2 regions of the Streptomyces sp. NPDC127177 genome follow, and region 2 is predicted to be linked to the other one. Evidence: riboswitches for the same ligand, from Rfam matches in the RefSeq annotation. Region 2 holds a riboswitch; the other holds the start of a gene.

Region 1 (7,074 bases), on a different contig from region 2:
ACCGAGCGCACGTCCCAGGGGACGCGGACGCTCGATCCGTACTCCAAGCTGCTGTCCGAACGGGTCGTCTTCCTCGGCACCCCGGTCGACGACACCGCGGCCAACGACCTGGTCGCGCAGTTCATGTACCTGGAGCACAACGCACCCGACCGGCCCATCCAGCTCTACATCAACTCCCCCGGCGGCTCGTTCGGAGCCATGACGGCGGTGTACGACACGATGGCCTACCTCACCTGCGAGGTGGAGACCTTCTGCCTCGGCCAGGCCGGGGCCGGGGCGGCCGTACTGCTGGCCGCGGGCTCTCCCGGCCGGCGCCACGCACTGCCCGGCGCGCGGGTGGTGATGCAGCAGCCCGAGCTTCCCGAACCGGTCCAGGGGCAGCCGTCCGACCTGGAGATCGAGGCCGGGGAACTGGCCCGGATGCGCGAGACGCTGACCGCTCTGCTGGCCCGTCACACCGGCCGCTCCACCGAGCAGATCACCGCCGACACCGAACGCGACCTGATCCTCGACGCCGAAGGGGCCAAGGCCTACGGGCTGGTCGACCACATCGTGCAGAACCGCGGGCCCGCCACGCCGCCGCCCACCGTGCGGTGAACCCACGATGCAGCCACCGGAGTTCCCGCCGCTGCCCGCCCTGACGCGCGCCGAGGGCGAGTTCATCGACCGCTATCTGGAAGTCATCGACCAGCTGGGCCGGATCAACCCGGCCCGCGCCGACGACACCTACGGAGCCCTGCGCGCCGCACAGGCGCTCGCCTCGCACGCGGCGGCCCTGCGGGACGCACTCGCGCTCATGCACGAGCGGGGTGAAGGACGGATCCACTCCGCCACGTTGACGCGGGCTCTGCGGGTGCTGGACGGGGAACGGCGAGCCGGACGGGTCACCGTGCCACCGGCCCCGACGAGTTGATCAACTCCCTTGAGCCGACACGCCCGACGCGTGGACCGAAATCCCTCGCTCGTTCGGCGTAGGTGTTCCCTCGCGCGAGGGACAGCTCAACTTGCGCTTTCGCGATGGGCGATGGATGAGATCTCCCGTTCCGTCGCTGGTACAGCACCGTCCGGGGAGGGCGGCCCCCTCCCCGAAAGCCCCCTTCCCACCCGAACAGATCAATCGTGACGAGCCTCACATATCGTCGTTTCACCTCGGAAATCCGACGTTCGGTGAGTCAAGATCCCTGGGACGACAAGCCCCCGCCACCGCGGCGGGGCGGTCCGGGCGGACGCCGAGTCCTGCCGCTGTCCGGATGCCTGGTCGACAGAAGTGGATCGGCAGGAGTGGAGGACCCGAGCACAACGGGCCGACCGGATCTCCGGTAGTCCCTCGGGGTGAAGCCGCCGTGTGCGGCCGGGCAACTTCGCCAGCCCGAACCCGACAGGTCATCCTTCACAGGCGGCTGACGAAGGGTTGCGCATGACTGCGCAGGTTCATGTCCCGTCTCTGCTCGCCCGAGCCACTACGGCCTCGGCTCTGACTCTCGCCGCCGTCGGCGGCACGTTGTTCGTCCCCGGCGCCATGACCGACGCCCAGGCCGCGACTCATTCGATGAAGGCGCTCAACGTCGCCGCTTCGAAGAAGGGGTCGCCGTACCGCTGGGGCGCCAGCGGCCCCAGCCGCTTCGACTGTTCGGGTCTGACGCTCTACTCGTTCAAGAAGGCGGGCAAGAGCCTGCCCCGGACGGCCCAGCAGCAGTACAACAAGACCCGCCACATCGCGGCCTCCAAGCGCCGGCAGGGCGATCTCGTCTTCTTCCACTCCGGCAGCGGCGTCTACCACGTGGGCATCTACGCGGGCAGCGGGAAGATCTGGCACTCACCGAAGACCGGCGCGGTGGTCCGGCTGGAGAAGATCTGGACGAAGAGCGTCTACTACGGGCGGGTCAGCTGACGGCTCCGTCCCGCCGCGGGGCAGCGGCCCCTGGTCAGTGCAGCAGGGTGCCGGTCACCAGTACCAGCCCCAGCGCGGTGAGTGCCGCGCCGCTGCCGCCCTCGATGGCCCGGGCGGTGCGCGGCCGGCGCAGCCACCGGCCCAGGCGGTCCACCAGGAGCGCCACGGCCGGGAACCAGATCAGCGCCAGCAGGACGACGATCGCGGCGAGCAGGAGCGTCCTGGGCAGCGGGGCGGCTCCGGCGGGGACGAACTGTGGAAGCAGGCTGAGGAAGAGCACCGGCGCCTTGGGGTTCAGTGCGTTGGTCAGGAAGCCCTGGCGCAGCGCCCGCAGGTTCCCGTTCGCGGCCCGTTTGCCGTCGTCCTGGTCCGGCGCGGCTTCGGCGCGCCCCTCGCCGGGGCGGCGCCGGGCGGCGCGCAGTGCGCTGATGCCGAGGTAGAGCACGTACGCGCCACCGAGGAGCTGGACCGTACGGAACAGCACCGGCACCGCCACCAGCACGGCGGCCAGTCCGGCGACGGCGAGCGCGGTGTGGACGAGCAGTCCCCCGGCGACGCCGAAGGCCGTCGCCACCCCCGCCGACCGCGAGGCGAGAGCGTTGCGTACGACGACGGTGAAATCTGCTCCGGGCAGCGCGACCATGGCGGCGGCGACCCCGAGGAAGGCGGTGAGCTGGGCATCCATGACTCCACCCTGGACCCCAACAGCCTTTAGCATGTACTTGCAATCTTATGGGTCTGCCAAAAGGGATGCTTAATGTACGACCCGACGCGGCTCGCCGCGCTGGTGGCGGTCGCCGAGGCCGGTTCGATCACCCGGGCCGCCGCCCGCCTGGGCTACACCGCGCCCGCCCTCTCCCAGCAGCTCGCCAAGCTGGAGCGGGAGGCCGGTGCCGCACTGCTGGTCCGGCACCACCGGGGCGCCCGGCTCACCGCTGCGGGCGAGTTGCTCGCAGGCCGGGCCCGTCGGGTCCTCGACGAGATGGACCAGGCCCGGCACGAGCTGGCGCGTCTGGCCGGCCTCTCCGGCGGACGGCTGCGGGTCGGCACCTTCACCACGGCGGGCATCCATCTGCTGCCTCCCGTGCTGAGTGCCTTCCGCCGGGCCCATCCGGATGTGGAACTGGTGGTCACCGAGTACGAGCCGCCGGGCGGGGTGGCGGCGGTTCTGGCGGGCGAGGTCGATCTCGCCCTGACCCACGCCTACGAGCCGGCCACCGCGACGCCGCTGCCCTCGGGGCTCAGCGCCGAACCCCTGCTGGTCGAGGAGCTGGTGCTGATCACCGCCGTCGGACAGGTCCTGGCCGACGGCAGCGGACGGCTTCCCGTGACGGACCTCGCGGGCCGGCCGCTGATCAGCAGCGCACCCACCCATCCGCCGCGGCGCGGGGTGGAGAGCGCGCTGGCGGAGGCGGGGGCGCTGCCCGCGGTGGTCTGCGAGTCGCCCGGCTATGCGCTGGTGTGCGCACTGGTCAGCGCGGGCATCGGGATCGCGGTGGTGCCCGAGATGGTCGCCGCGATGTCTCCGACCCCGCTGTCCGTGCGCAGGCTGGAGCCTGCCGCGTTCCGCCGGACGATCTCGGTGGTGCACCGAGGTGACCGGTCGAGTGCCGCGGCGGCGACGTTGCGCGCCCTGCTGCGCAGCGGCTTCGGGCGGGCCGCCGCGACGCAGTGAGCCGGACGGACGGCACCGGGGCGGGTCCGGGGCGCAGGGTCGGGGGCGGGTCCGGGCGCAGGATCCGGGGCGGGTCCGGGGCGCAGGATCCGGGGCCCGCTCACATCTGTACGGGGACGTTCCAGGGGAGGGTGATCCAGACGGTCTTGCCGCCGTCGGGGGTGGGTGTGACGGCCAGTCGGCCGCCGTACTCCTTGGCCAGCGAGCGGATGATCACCATGCCGCGCCCGTTGTCCTGCTGGACGGCGGCGGGCAGCCGCTGGGGCCAGCGCGGGTGACTGTCCGTCACCCCGAGGTGGAGCTCTTCGTCGCGCTCCAGCCGGAGGTCCACGGTGAAGGTGGGCGACTGTCCGAAGGTGTGCTGGACGGCGTTGGTGGCGAGTTCCGAAATGATGAGACGGATCGTATCGGCGGCCTCGGCCCCGTCGGGAAGCCCCCATTCAGCCAGTACCCGGGCCACGTATCTCCGTGCCGCGGAGACCGAGACCGGCTCGCTCGGCAGCGTGACGCTCGCCTCTTGATGGTCCGCCATGGCCGGCCGCCCCTTTCCCACCCGGTACCGACCCGCGATCGGTTACCGCTGCGCTTCGCGCCAGATTGCCATTGATGCTGCCCTCTGTGACGACGATCCACCAAGATATGCATATATCTGTCGCTCAAAGCGGTGAACTCTTCCCTGGATGCCGTGCGGGAGCGACACACTGTCCGCTCGGCAGGGAGTGGGAGGGAGGCACCACATGCAGCACGGCCCTGCGGTGCGACGCCGCAAGCTCGGGGAGGAGCTGCGAAGTCTGCGCCACACAACGGGACTCACCAGCCGGAATGCCGCACACCTGCTCGGCTGGCACCAGTCGAAGGTGAGCCGGATCGAGACCGGGGTCAGCGGGGTGCGGCCCGGAGACGTCACCCGGCTGCTGGACGTGTACGGCGTCGACGACCCGCAGCTGCGGGGGGTCCTGGAGGCACTCGCGGGTTCGGCGGGCGGTGGCGGCGCGGGCTGGTGGCACGCCTACCGGGGCCTCATCCCGCCCCAGTACCGCGACTTCATCAGCCTGGAGTCGCAGGCGCGTACCGCCCGCACGCTGGAGACGTCGGTTGTGCCGGGCCTGTTGCAGACCGCGGACTACGCGCGGGCGGTGACCCGGGCCTCCCTCGACGGGCTGCCGGCCGGCCAGTTGGACTCACTGGTGGAGGTGCGGCTCGCCCGCCAGGGAGTCCTGCGGAGCGATCCACCGCTGCGGCTGACCGCGGTGCTGGACGAGGCGGTGCTGCGGCGCGCGGTGGGCGGCCGCCGGGTGATGCGGGAGCAGTTGCGCCACCTGATCCGGCTGACCCAACTTCCGCATGTCGAACTCCAGTTGCTGCCGTTCTCGGTCGGCGGCTACGTCGGGCTCACCGGACCTTTCGTTATCTTCTCTTTTCCGAACACTTCTGATCTGGATGTGGTCGTTCTCGACCATTTGACGAGTAGCCTCTACCTGGAGCGGAAAGAAGACCTCGAGGCGTACAGCTCGGCCTTCCGCACACTGCAGGCGCACGCGCTGTCGCCGGAGCACTCGTTGGACCTGATCGCCGCGATCAACCGCGCCGGTCAGTAACTACGGACTGCCCGAGGGGGGCGTCATGTCGGATTGCCTCGTACAGCACGCGTTACGGTGGCGGCGCAGCAGCCGCAGCACGGGAATGAACAACTGCGTGGAGGCCGCTTCGTACGGCACCGGACGGCTGGCCGTTCGCGACTCCAAGGATGTTTCCAGGCCACCACTGCGCTTCTCGCACGCGGCCTGGACCTCGTTCGTCTGCGGCCTGGACCTCGGCCCGGCCGGCTGACGACTCCCGGACCGGCACGCCGTACGAGCCGCTCCGGGATTCCGGGGCGGTCCGCCGCATGATCAGCGCTTGAGTCCGGAGGCGCGGTCCGCCGCACGATCCGCTTCAGGCCTCGGGGGCGGTCCGCCGCACGATCCGCTTCAGGCCTCGGGGGCGGTCCGCCGCACGATCGCCACCGCTGTCGCGATCTGCTCGTCCGTCAGGTCGGCGCGCGCGGTCAGCCGCAGCCGGGAGACGCCGTCCGGTACCGAGGGCGGCCGGAAACAGCCGACCGCCATACCGGCCGTACGGCAGTCGGCCGCCCATCGGACCGCGGCGTCGGCCGAGGGCGCACGCACCGCCACCACGGCCGCATCGGGGCGTACGGCGGCCAGGCCGGCCTCGGCCAGCTGTTCGTACAGTGCGGTGGCGACCGCACGGGCCCTGGCCGCGCGTTCCGGTTCGCGGCGCAACAGCCGCAGACCGCCGAGTGCGGCCCCGGCGGCGGCCGGGGCGAGCCCGGTGTCGAAGATGAACGTGCGGGCGGTGTTGACCAGGTGGTCGATGACACGGGCGGGACCGAGGACCGCACCACCCTGGCTGCCCAGGGACTTGGAGAGGGTGAGCGTGCCGACGACGCCTTCGTCACCCGCGAGTCCGGCCGCCGCCAGCGCCCCGCGACCGCCGTGCCCGAGCACCCCCAGACCGTGCGCGTCGTCCACGAGCAGCGCGGCGCCCTCCGCGCGGCAGACCTCGGCGAGGGTGACCAGCGGCGCGGCGTCGCCGTCGACGGAGAAGACCGAGTCGGTGACCGCCAGCGCCCTGCCTCCGTGCGCTTGCAGGGTCTTGCGTACGGCCTCGGGGTCGGCGTGCGGCACGACGGCCGTCTCGGCCCGGGAGAGTCTGCAGCCGTCCACGATCGAGGCGTGGTTGCCCGCGTCCGACACGATCAGGGAGCCCCGACCGCTGAGGGCGGTGAGAGCGGCGAGGTTGGCCGCGTACCCGGAGGAAAGCACGAGGGCCGCCTCGAAACCGCAGAAATCGGCCAGTTCCCGTTCCAGCTCCGCATGCAGCGCGGTCGAGCCGGTGACCAGCCGGGACCCGGTGGCACCCGCACCCCAGCGGAGCGCCGCGTCGGCCGCTGCCGCGGTTACCTCCGGGTGCCTGGTCAGGCCGAGGTAGTCGTTGCTCGCGAGATCCAGCAGTTCCGTCTCGGCGGGCCGGGGCCGGAGCGTCCGGACGAGTCCAGCGTCCGCGCGACGGCGCGCCTCGTCGTCGATCCAGTCGAACGGGGCGAAGGGCATGGGCGGTCCCTTTTGTAGGCAACTCACAGACCTTAACCGGGAGCGAAGCCGGACAGGGTGTGGCCATGCACACACCCTCACGCCTCTCTGTTGTCCGGTTCTTCCTTGGCTCGGAGGCGTGCCGTGCGTCAGGATCGACGCCATGGATCTCCTGAACACGCTGGCGGACAAGGGGCTGCGGCGAGAGCTGCCGACCCGAGAAGAAGCGCTCGCCGTACTGGCGACCCCTGACGAGGATCTGCTCGATGTGGTGGCCGCGGCCGGAAAGGTACGCCGCCAGTGGTTCGGGCGGCGCGTGAAGCTGAACTACCTGGTCAATCTGAAGTCGGGGCTCTGCCCGGAGGACTGCTCGTACTGTTCGCAGCGGCTGGGCTCCAAGGCCGAGATCCTCAAGT
Region 2 (7,074 bases):
TCGCGCCGTGGATCGGGCTCGGGCAGCTCCGCCGGAGCGCCGTTCTTCTGCGCGGCGCGGGCCGGCGTCGGTCCCGCCCAGGCGAACACCAGCACGTCCTCGCCCTTGAGGAACCGCTGACAGCGCACCCCGCCGGTGGCCCGGCCCTTGCGCGGGTACTGGTCGAACGGGGTGAACTTGGACGTCAGCACGGAGTCGTCCAGCGTGCCGTGCGAACCGGCGACCGTGAACACCATGGCGTCCGCGGCCGGATCCACCGCCGCGAACGAGAGCACCTCCGCGCCCTCCGCGAGCTTCACGCCCGCCATGCCGCCGGCCGGCCTTCCCTGCGGCCGCACCTGCGCCGCCGGATAGCGCAGCAACTGCGCCTCGGAGGTGATGAAGACCAGGTCCTCCTCGCCGGTACGCAGCTCCACCGCGCCGACGATCCGGTCACCGTCCTTGAGGGAGATGACCTCCAGCTCGTCCTTGTTGGCCGGATAGTCCGGCACCACACGCTTCACGACGCCCTGCAGGGTGCCGATCGCCAGCCCCGGTGAGGACTCGTCGAGCGTGGTGAGGCAGACGACCTCCTCGTCCGCCTCCAGGGTGAGGAACTCGGCCACCATCGCCCCGCCCGAGAGGTTGGGAGCCGCATGGGTGTCCGGCAGCTGCGGCAGATCGATCACCGCGAGCCGCATCAGCCGCCCCGTCGAGGTGACCACGCCGACGTCGCCACGGGCCGTGGCCGGCACCGCCGACACGATCACATCGTGCTTGGCGCGCTTGGCGTCCTCGGCGAAGACGATCGGGTCGCTGTTGGCCGTACGGGCCAGCAGACCGGTCGAGGACAGCAGCACCCGGCACGGGTCGTCCGCGACCTCCAGCGGCACCGCCGCGATCTGCGAACCGGCCGACTCCAGCAGCACCGTACGACGGTCGGTGCCGAACTTCTTGGCGACCGCGGCCAGTTCGGTGGAGACCAGCTTGCGCAGCTCGGTGTCCGATTCGAGGATCGCGGTCAGCTCGTCGATCTCGGCGTTGAGCCGGTCCCGCTCGCTCTCCAGCTCGATCCGGTCGAACCGGGTGAGCCGGCGCAGCGGGGTGTCCAGGATGTACTGCGTCTGGACCTCGCTCAGCGAGAAGTGCTCGATGAGCCGGTCCTTCGCCTGCGCCGAGTTGTCGCTGGACCGGATGAGCCGGATGACCTCGTCGATGTCGACGAGCGCGACGAGCAGGCCCTCGACCAGGTGCAGCCGGTTGCGGCGCTTGGTCCTGCGGAACTCGCTGCGCCGGCGCACCACGTCGAAGCGGTGGTCGAGATAGACCTCCAGGAGCTCCTTGAGGCCCAGGGTGAGCGGCTGCCCGTCCACCAGCGCCACGTTGTTGATGCCGAAGGACTCCTCCATCGGCGTCAGCTTGTAGAGCTGCTCCAGAACGGCCTCCGGCACGAAACCGTTCTTGATCTCGATGACCAGGCGCAGCCCGTGCGAGCGGTCGGTGAGGTCCTTGACGTCCGCGATGCCCTGGAGCTTCTTCGCCGAGACCAGGTCCTTGATCTTGGCGATCACCTTCTCCGGACCGACGCTGAAGGGCAGTTCGGTGACGACCAGGCCCTTGCGCCGGGCCGTCACGTTCTCCACGGCGACGGTGGCGCGGATCTTGAACGAGCCACGGCCGCCGGCGTAGGCGTCCTTGATGCCGCCGAGGCCCACGATCCGGCCGCCGGTCGGCAGGTCGGGGCCGGGGACGAACCGCATCAGGGTCTCCAGGTCCGCGCCCGGATGCTTGATCAGGTGGCGGGCGGCGGCGATGACCTCGCCCAGGTTGTGCGGCGGCATGTTGGTCGCCATGCCGACAGCGATCCCGGTCGTGCCGTTGACCAGGAGGTTGGGATAGGCGGCCGGCAGGACGACGGGCTCCTGCTCCTGGCCGTCGTAATTCGACTGGAAAGCGACGGTGTCCTCGTCGATCGACTCCGTCATCAACGACGTCGCGTCGGCCATCCGGCACTCGGTGTACCGCATGGCGGCCGGCGGGTCGTCGTTGCCGAGCGAGCCGAAGTTTCCGTGTCCGTCGACGAGGGGGAGCCGCATGGAGAACGGCTGCGCCATCCGCACGAGCGCGTCGTAGATCGACGCGTCCCCGTGCGGGTGCAGCTTACCCATGACCTCGCCGACGACGCGGGCACACTTCACGTAGCCGCGGTCCGGGCGCAGGCCCATCTCATTCATCTGGTACACGATGCGGCGGTGCACCGGCTTCATGCCGTCACGGGCGTCCGGCAGGGCCCGTGAGTAGATCACCGAGTACGCGTACTCAAGGAAGGAGCCCTGCATTTCGTCGACGACGTCGATGTCGAGGATCTTCTCCTCGAAGTCGTCCGGCGGCGGGGTCTTCGTGCTGCGGCGGGCCATCGCTGCTGCGACTCCTTCACGGATTCTGTTCGGGCAACCTCAGGTTCTGACGCGGACCATTGTGGACCGCCGCACTGACAACTCCGACCTCGACCCGTCCCAAAGAGGGTTCTCCACCCGTCCCGAGGGGGTCGGGACGGGCATTTCCGGTGACGTGCGCGGCACGGATACTTCGCCAGGTGTCGGTGCGCCTGCCTACAGTGGCAGGTCTCGCAACACATTCAGTATCGCGATCGAAGGGACGTACATGCCCATGGGTCACACGGCCACAGCCCAGGCCGGCTCCGGCGGCTTGACAGCGACCGAGCACCGTCTGGCCAACGGCCTGCGCGTGGTGCTCTCGGAGGACCATCTGACTCCGGTCGCCGCGGTGTGCCTCTGGTACGACGTCGGCTCGCGCCACGAGGTCAAGGGACGCACCGGTCTGGCTCACCTCTTCGAGCACCTGATGTTCCAGGGCTCGGGCCAGGTCAAGGGGAACGGCCACTTCGAGCTGGTACAGGGCGCAGGCGGCTCCCTCAACGGCACCACCAGCTTCGAGCGGACCAACTACTTCGAGACGATGCCCACGCACCAGCTGGAGCTGGCCCTGTGGCTCGAGGCCGACCGGATGGGCTCACTGCTCGCCGCGCTCGACGAGGAGTCCATGGAGAACCAGCGCGACGTCGTCAAGAACGAGCGCCGCCAGCGCTACGACAACGTCCCGTACGGCACCGCGTTCGAGCGCCTGACCGCCCTCGCCTACCCGGAGGGCCACCCGTACCACCACACGCCGATCGGCTCGATGGCGGACCTGGACGCGGCGACCCTCGACGACGCGCGGACCTTCTTCCGTACGTACTACGCGCCCAACAACGCGGTGCTCTCGGTCGTCGGCGACATCGACCCCGAGCAGACGCTCGCCTGGATCGAGAAGTACTTCGGCACCATCCCCTCCCACGACGGCAAGCAGCCGCCGCGGGACGGCGCCCTGCCCGAGGTCATCGGTGGTGAGCTGCGCGAGGAGGTCCGCGAGGAGGTTCCGGCGCGTGCCCTGATGGCCGCCTACCGGCTGCCGCACGACGGCACCCGGGAGTGCGACGCCGCGGATCTCGCACTGACGGTGCTGGGCGGCGGCGAGTCGTCCCGGCTGCACAACCGGCTGGTCCGCCGCGACCGCACGGCCGTCGCGGCCGGATTCGGGCTGCTGCGGCTGGCCGGTGCGCCCTCGCTCGGCTGGCTGGACGTCAAGACGTCCGGCGGTGTCGAGGTGGCGCAGATCGAGACCGCGGTCGACGAGGAGCTCGCCCGGTTCGCCGATGAGGGCCCCTCGCCCGAGGAAATGGAGCGTGCGCAGGCCCAGTTGGAGCGCGAGTGGCTGGACCGTCTCGGCACGGTCGCCGGCCGTGCCGACGAACTGTGCAGGTTCGCCGTGCTGTTCGGTGACCCGCAGCTCGCCCTGACCGCCGTGCACCGGGTGCTCGACGTCACCGCCGAGGAGGTCCGGACGGCCGCCAGGGCCCAGCTGCGCCCCGACAACCGGGCGGTGCTGGTCTACGAGCCCCTGGAGCCGTCGGAGCCCACCGAAGAGGTGGCTGACGGCGCCGCCAACGACACCGACGCTCACGAAGGAGCGGACAAGTGACCGACGCTGCCGCGACTGGAGTCTCGATGGAGTACCACCCGCAGCCCGCCCCCGGAGCGGCCAGGCCCTGGGCCTTCCCCGCTCCCGAGCGTGGCGCCCTGCCCAACGGCCTCACGGTGCTGCGCTGCCACCGCCCCGGCCAGCAGGTCGTCGCCGTCGAGATCTTCCTGGAAGCCCCCCTGGAGGCCGAGCCTCAGGGGCTGGACGGGGTGGCGACGATCATGTCGCGCGCCCTGTCCGAGGGCACCGACAAGCACAGTGCCGAGGAGTTCGCCGCCGAGCTGGAGCGATGTGGCGCCACGCTGGACGCCCACGCCGACCACCCCGGCGTCCGGGTCTCCCTGGAGGTGCCCGCCTCCCGGCTGGCCAAGGCGCTCGGCCTGGTCGCCGAGGCCCTGCGGGCACCGGCCTTCGCCGACAGCGAGATCGAGCGGCTGGTGAACAACCGGCTCGACGAGATCCCGCACGAGCAGGCCAACCCCGCCCGGCGCGCCGCCAAGCAGCTCTCCAAGGAGCTCTTCCCGGCCACGGCCCGGATGTCGCGCCCGCGCCAGGGCACCGAGGAGACCGTGGAGCGGATCGACTCCGCGGCCGTGCGCGCCTTCTACGACGCCCATGTCCGGCCGTCCACCGCGACCGCCGTGGTCGTCGGTGACCTCACCGGCATCGATCTGGACGCGCTGCTCGCCGAGACCATCGGTGACTGGTCGGGCAACACGGCCGAGCCCCGTCCGGTTCCGCCGATCACCGCCGACGACACCGGCAGGGTGGTCATCGTGGACCGTCCCGGCGCGGTTCAGACGCAGCTCCTGATCGGCCGGATCGGCGCCGACCGGCACGACAGCGTCTGGCCGGCCCAGGTGCTCGGCACCTACTGCCTGGGCGGCACGCTCACCTCCCGGCTCGACCGCGTGCTGCGTGAGGAGAAGGGCTACACCTACGGCGTCCGCGCCTTCGCCCAGGTGCTGCGCTCCTCGGCACGCGATTCCGCGACGGGGGCGACCGGTGCCGCGATGCTGGCCATCAGCGGCTCGGTGGACACCGAGTCCACCGGTCCGGCGCTCGATGACCTGTGGAAGGTGCTGCGGACCCTGGCCGCGGAGGGCCTGACGGACGCCGAACGCGAGACGGCCGTGCAGAACCTCGTGGGCGTCGCGCCGCTGAAGTTCGAGACGGCGGCCTCGGTCGCGGCCACCCTCGCCGACCAGGTCGAGCAGCATCTGCCGGACGACTACCAGGCGCAGCTGTACGCGCGCCTGGCCGACACCGGCACGGTGGAGGCGACCGCGGCCGTGGTCAACGCCTTCCCGGGGGACCGGCTGGTCACGGTCCTCGTCGGGGACGCCGCGCAGATCGAGGAGCCCGTCAGGGCGCTCGGTATCGGCGAGGTGTCGGTCGTCACCGGCTGACCGGTCACCCACCCCGATAACGGGGCAAAGGGCGGGGCCCGGCGGATCACCAACCGCCGAGCCCCGCCCCTTTTGTCTGCTTTGGGGGAGAGGTTGCCTGTCTGCCCTGTGGGATGTGCTACAAAACCGCCTGTCCGTTTGGTGGGGGGAAGTGCCCCCGTCTAGCGTCGGCCCGGCTGTCCGCCACTCGTATGCCGCATCCGCGACGTACCGGGCAGCCATCGCCGAGTCCCCGTCAGGCGCGAGCCCTGGGGAGCCGGGGACCCACGCAGTCCCTGGGGTGAATCGGATGCCCGTGCCTCTGTGGCGCCGGGGGTCCGTAGGAGACCTTCCTGCTCCGAACCCGTCAGCTAACCCGGTAGGCGAGAGGGAAGGAAAGGACCAGCCACTTCATGGCGTTCACCCGTGCCACCGGGAAGCATCGTGCCCCGAGCCGTCTGACGCGCTGCGGTGCGAAGGCCGTCGGCATCGCGACCCTGGCCACCACCGGCGTCATCGGCTCCATGGCCTCTCCGGCCCTCGCCGCGGACACCGAGACCCCCGCCACCGGCGAGACCGGCCTCACCCAGGTCATCTCGATCGAGGGGGACCTCGCCGAGCGGATCGCCGCCCAGGCGGACGAGCAGCAGCATCAGGCGGACGTCGCGGCGAAGGTGAAGGTCGAGGCGAAGAAGAAGGCCGAGGCGAAGGCCAGGGCGGCCGCGAAGGCCAAGGCCGCCGCCCGCGCCAAGAAGGCCCGGGAGAGCAAGGCGCGTGCCGCCCGCTCCGCCGAGCGCGCCAGGCTGGGTACCTTCCAGCTCCCCGTCGCCGGTTCGTACGTGAGCACCGGATACAAGTCCAGCGGCTCCCTGTGGTCCTCCGGCAGCCACTCCGGCGTCGACTTCCACGCCGCGTCCGGCACCTCCGTCGTCGCCGTCGGCGCCGGCACGGTCGTCGAGGCCGGCTGGGGCGGCGCGTACGGCAACAACATCGTGCTCCGGATGACGGACGGCACGTACACCCAGTACGGCCACCTCTCCTCGATCGGCGTCTCCGTCGGCCAGAGCGTCGGCCAGGGGCAGCAGATCGGTCTCTCCGGCTCCACCGGCAACTCCACCGGCCCGCACCTCCACTTCGAGGCCCGCACCACACCCTCGTACGGCTCCGACATGGACCCGGTCGCCTACCTGCGCGCACACGGCGTCAGTCTCTGACGGCACGAAATCCTCGACGAAGGCCCCGGCACCGTGCCGGGGCCTTCGTCGTACCCGGCCGCACGGCCAAAAGATATTCATGAATTTCCACCCGGCATCGGAAATGCGAGCGCATTGCAATAGAGTCACAGGACAGGCGTCGATCGGCCGCGTTCCGCGGGGATTAAGGCGGAGGTTCGGACATGCGCATTCCGGCGCATTCGGTATGCACGGCAATCCGTGACGACATCGTCTCCGGTGTCTTCGAACGCGGCAGCCGACTCACCGAGGAGGTGCTCGCGCGCCGCTACGGGGTCTCCCGCGTCCCGGTGCGCGAAGCGTTGCGCACCCTGGAGTCCGAGGGTTTCGTGGTCACCCGCAGGCACGCCGGGGCCTGCGTGGCGGAGCCCGACGAGCAGGAGGCCGCCGACCTCCTGGAGGTCCGGATGCTGCTGGAGCCGCTCGGCGCGGCC

The links. A riboswitch is a leader RNA that binds a small molecule or an ion and turns the genes downstream of it on or off. The one in region 2 is predicted to bind cyclic di-AMP.
Region 1: another riboswitch for cyclic di-AMP. It lies ahead of ACFVJX_RS24025 (C40 family peptidase); the one in region 2 lies ahead of ACFVJX_RS02900 (M23 family metallopeptidase).

Annotation. Positions count from the first base shown of each region.
Region 1 is NZ_JBHXUW010000040.1:50,840-57,913, reverse strand. It holds gene ACFVJX_RS24035 (ATP-dependent Clp protease proteolytic subunit) at 1-597, shown strand, start outside; gene ACFVJX_RS24030 (hypothetical protein) at 605-913, shown strand; cyclic di-AMP (ydaO/yuaA leader) riboswitch at 1,242-1,414, shown strand; gene ACFVJX_RS24025 (C40 family peptidase) at 1,418-1,891, shown strand; gene ACFVJX_RS24020 (LysE family translocator) at 1,926-2,576, opposite strand; gene ACFVJX_RS24015 (LysR family transcriptional regulator) at 2,649-3,566, shown strand; gene ACFVJX_RS24010 (ATP-binding protein) at 3,667-4,098, opposite strand; gene ACFVJX_RS24005 (helix-turn-helix domain-containing protein) at 4,304-5,164, shown strand; gene ACFVJX_RS24000 (DUF397 domain-containing protein) at 5,190-5,396, shown strand; gene ACFVJX_RS23995 (8-amino-7-oxononanoate synthase) at 5,537-6,679, opposite strand; gene bioB (biotin synthase BioB) at 6,822-7,074, shown strand, end outside.
Region 2 is NZ_JBHXUW010000002.1:114,311-121,384, forward strand. It holds gene ACFVJX_RS02885 (DNA topoisomerase (ATP-hydrolyzing) subunit A) at 1-2,396, opposite strand, end outside; gene ACFVJX_RS02890 (M16 family metallopeptidase) at 2,644-4,020, shown strand; gene ACFVJX_RS02895 (M16 family metallopeptidase) at 4,047-5,429, shown strand; cyclic di-AMP (ydaO/yuaA leader) riboswitch at 5,642-5,809, shown strand; gene ACFVJX_RS02900 (M23 family metallopeptidase) at 5,822-6,622, shown strand; gene ACFVJX_RS02905 (GntR family transcriptional regulator) at 6,805-7,074, shown strand, end outside.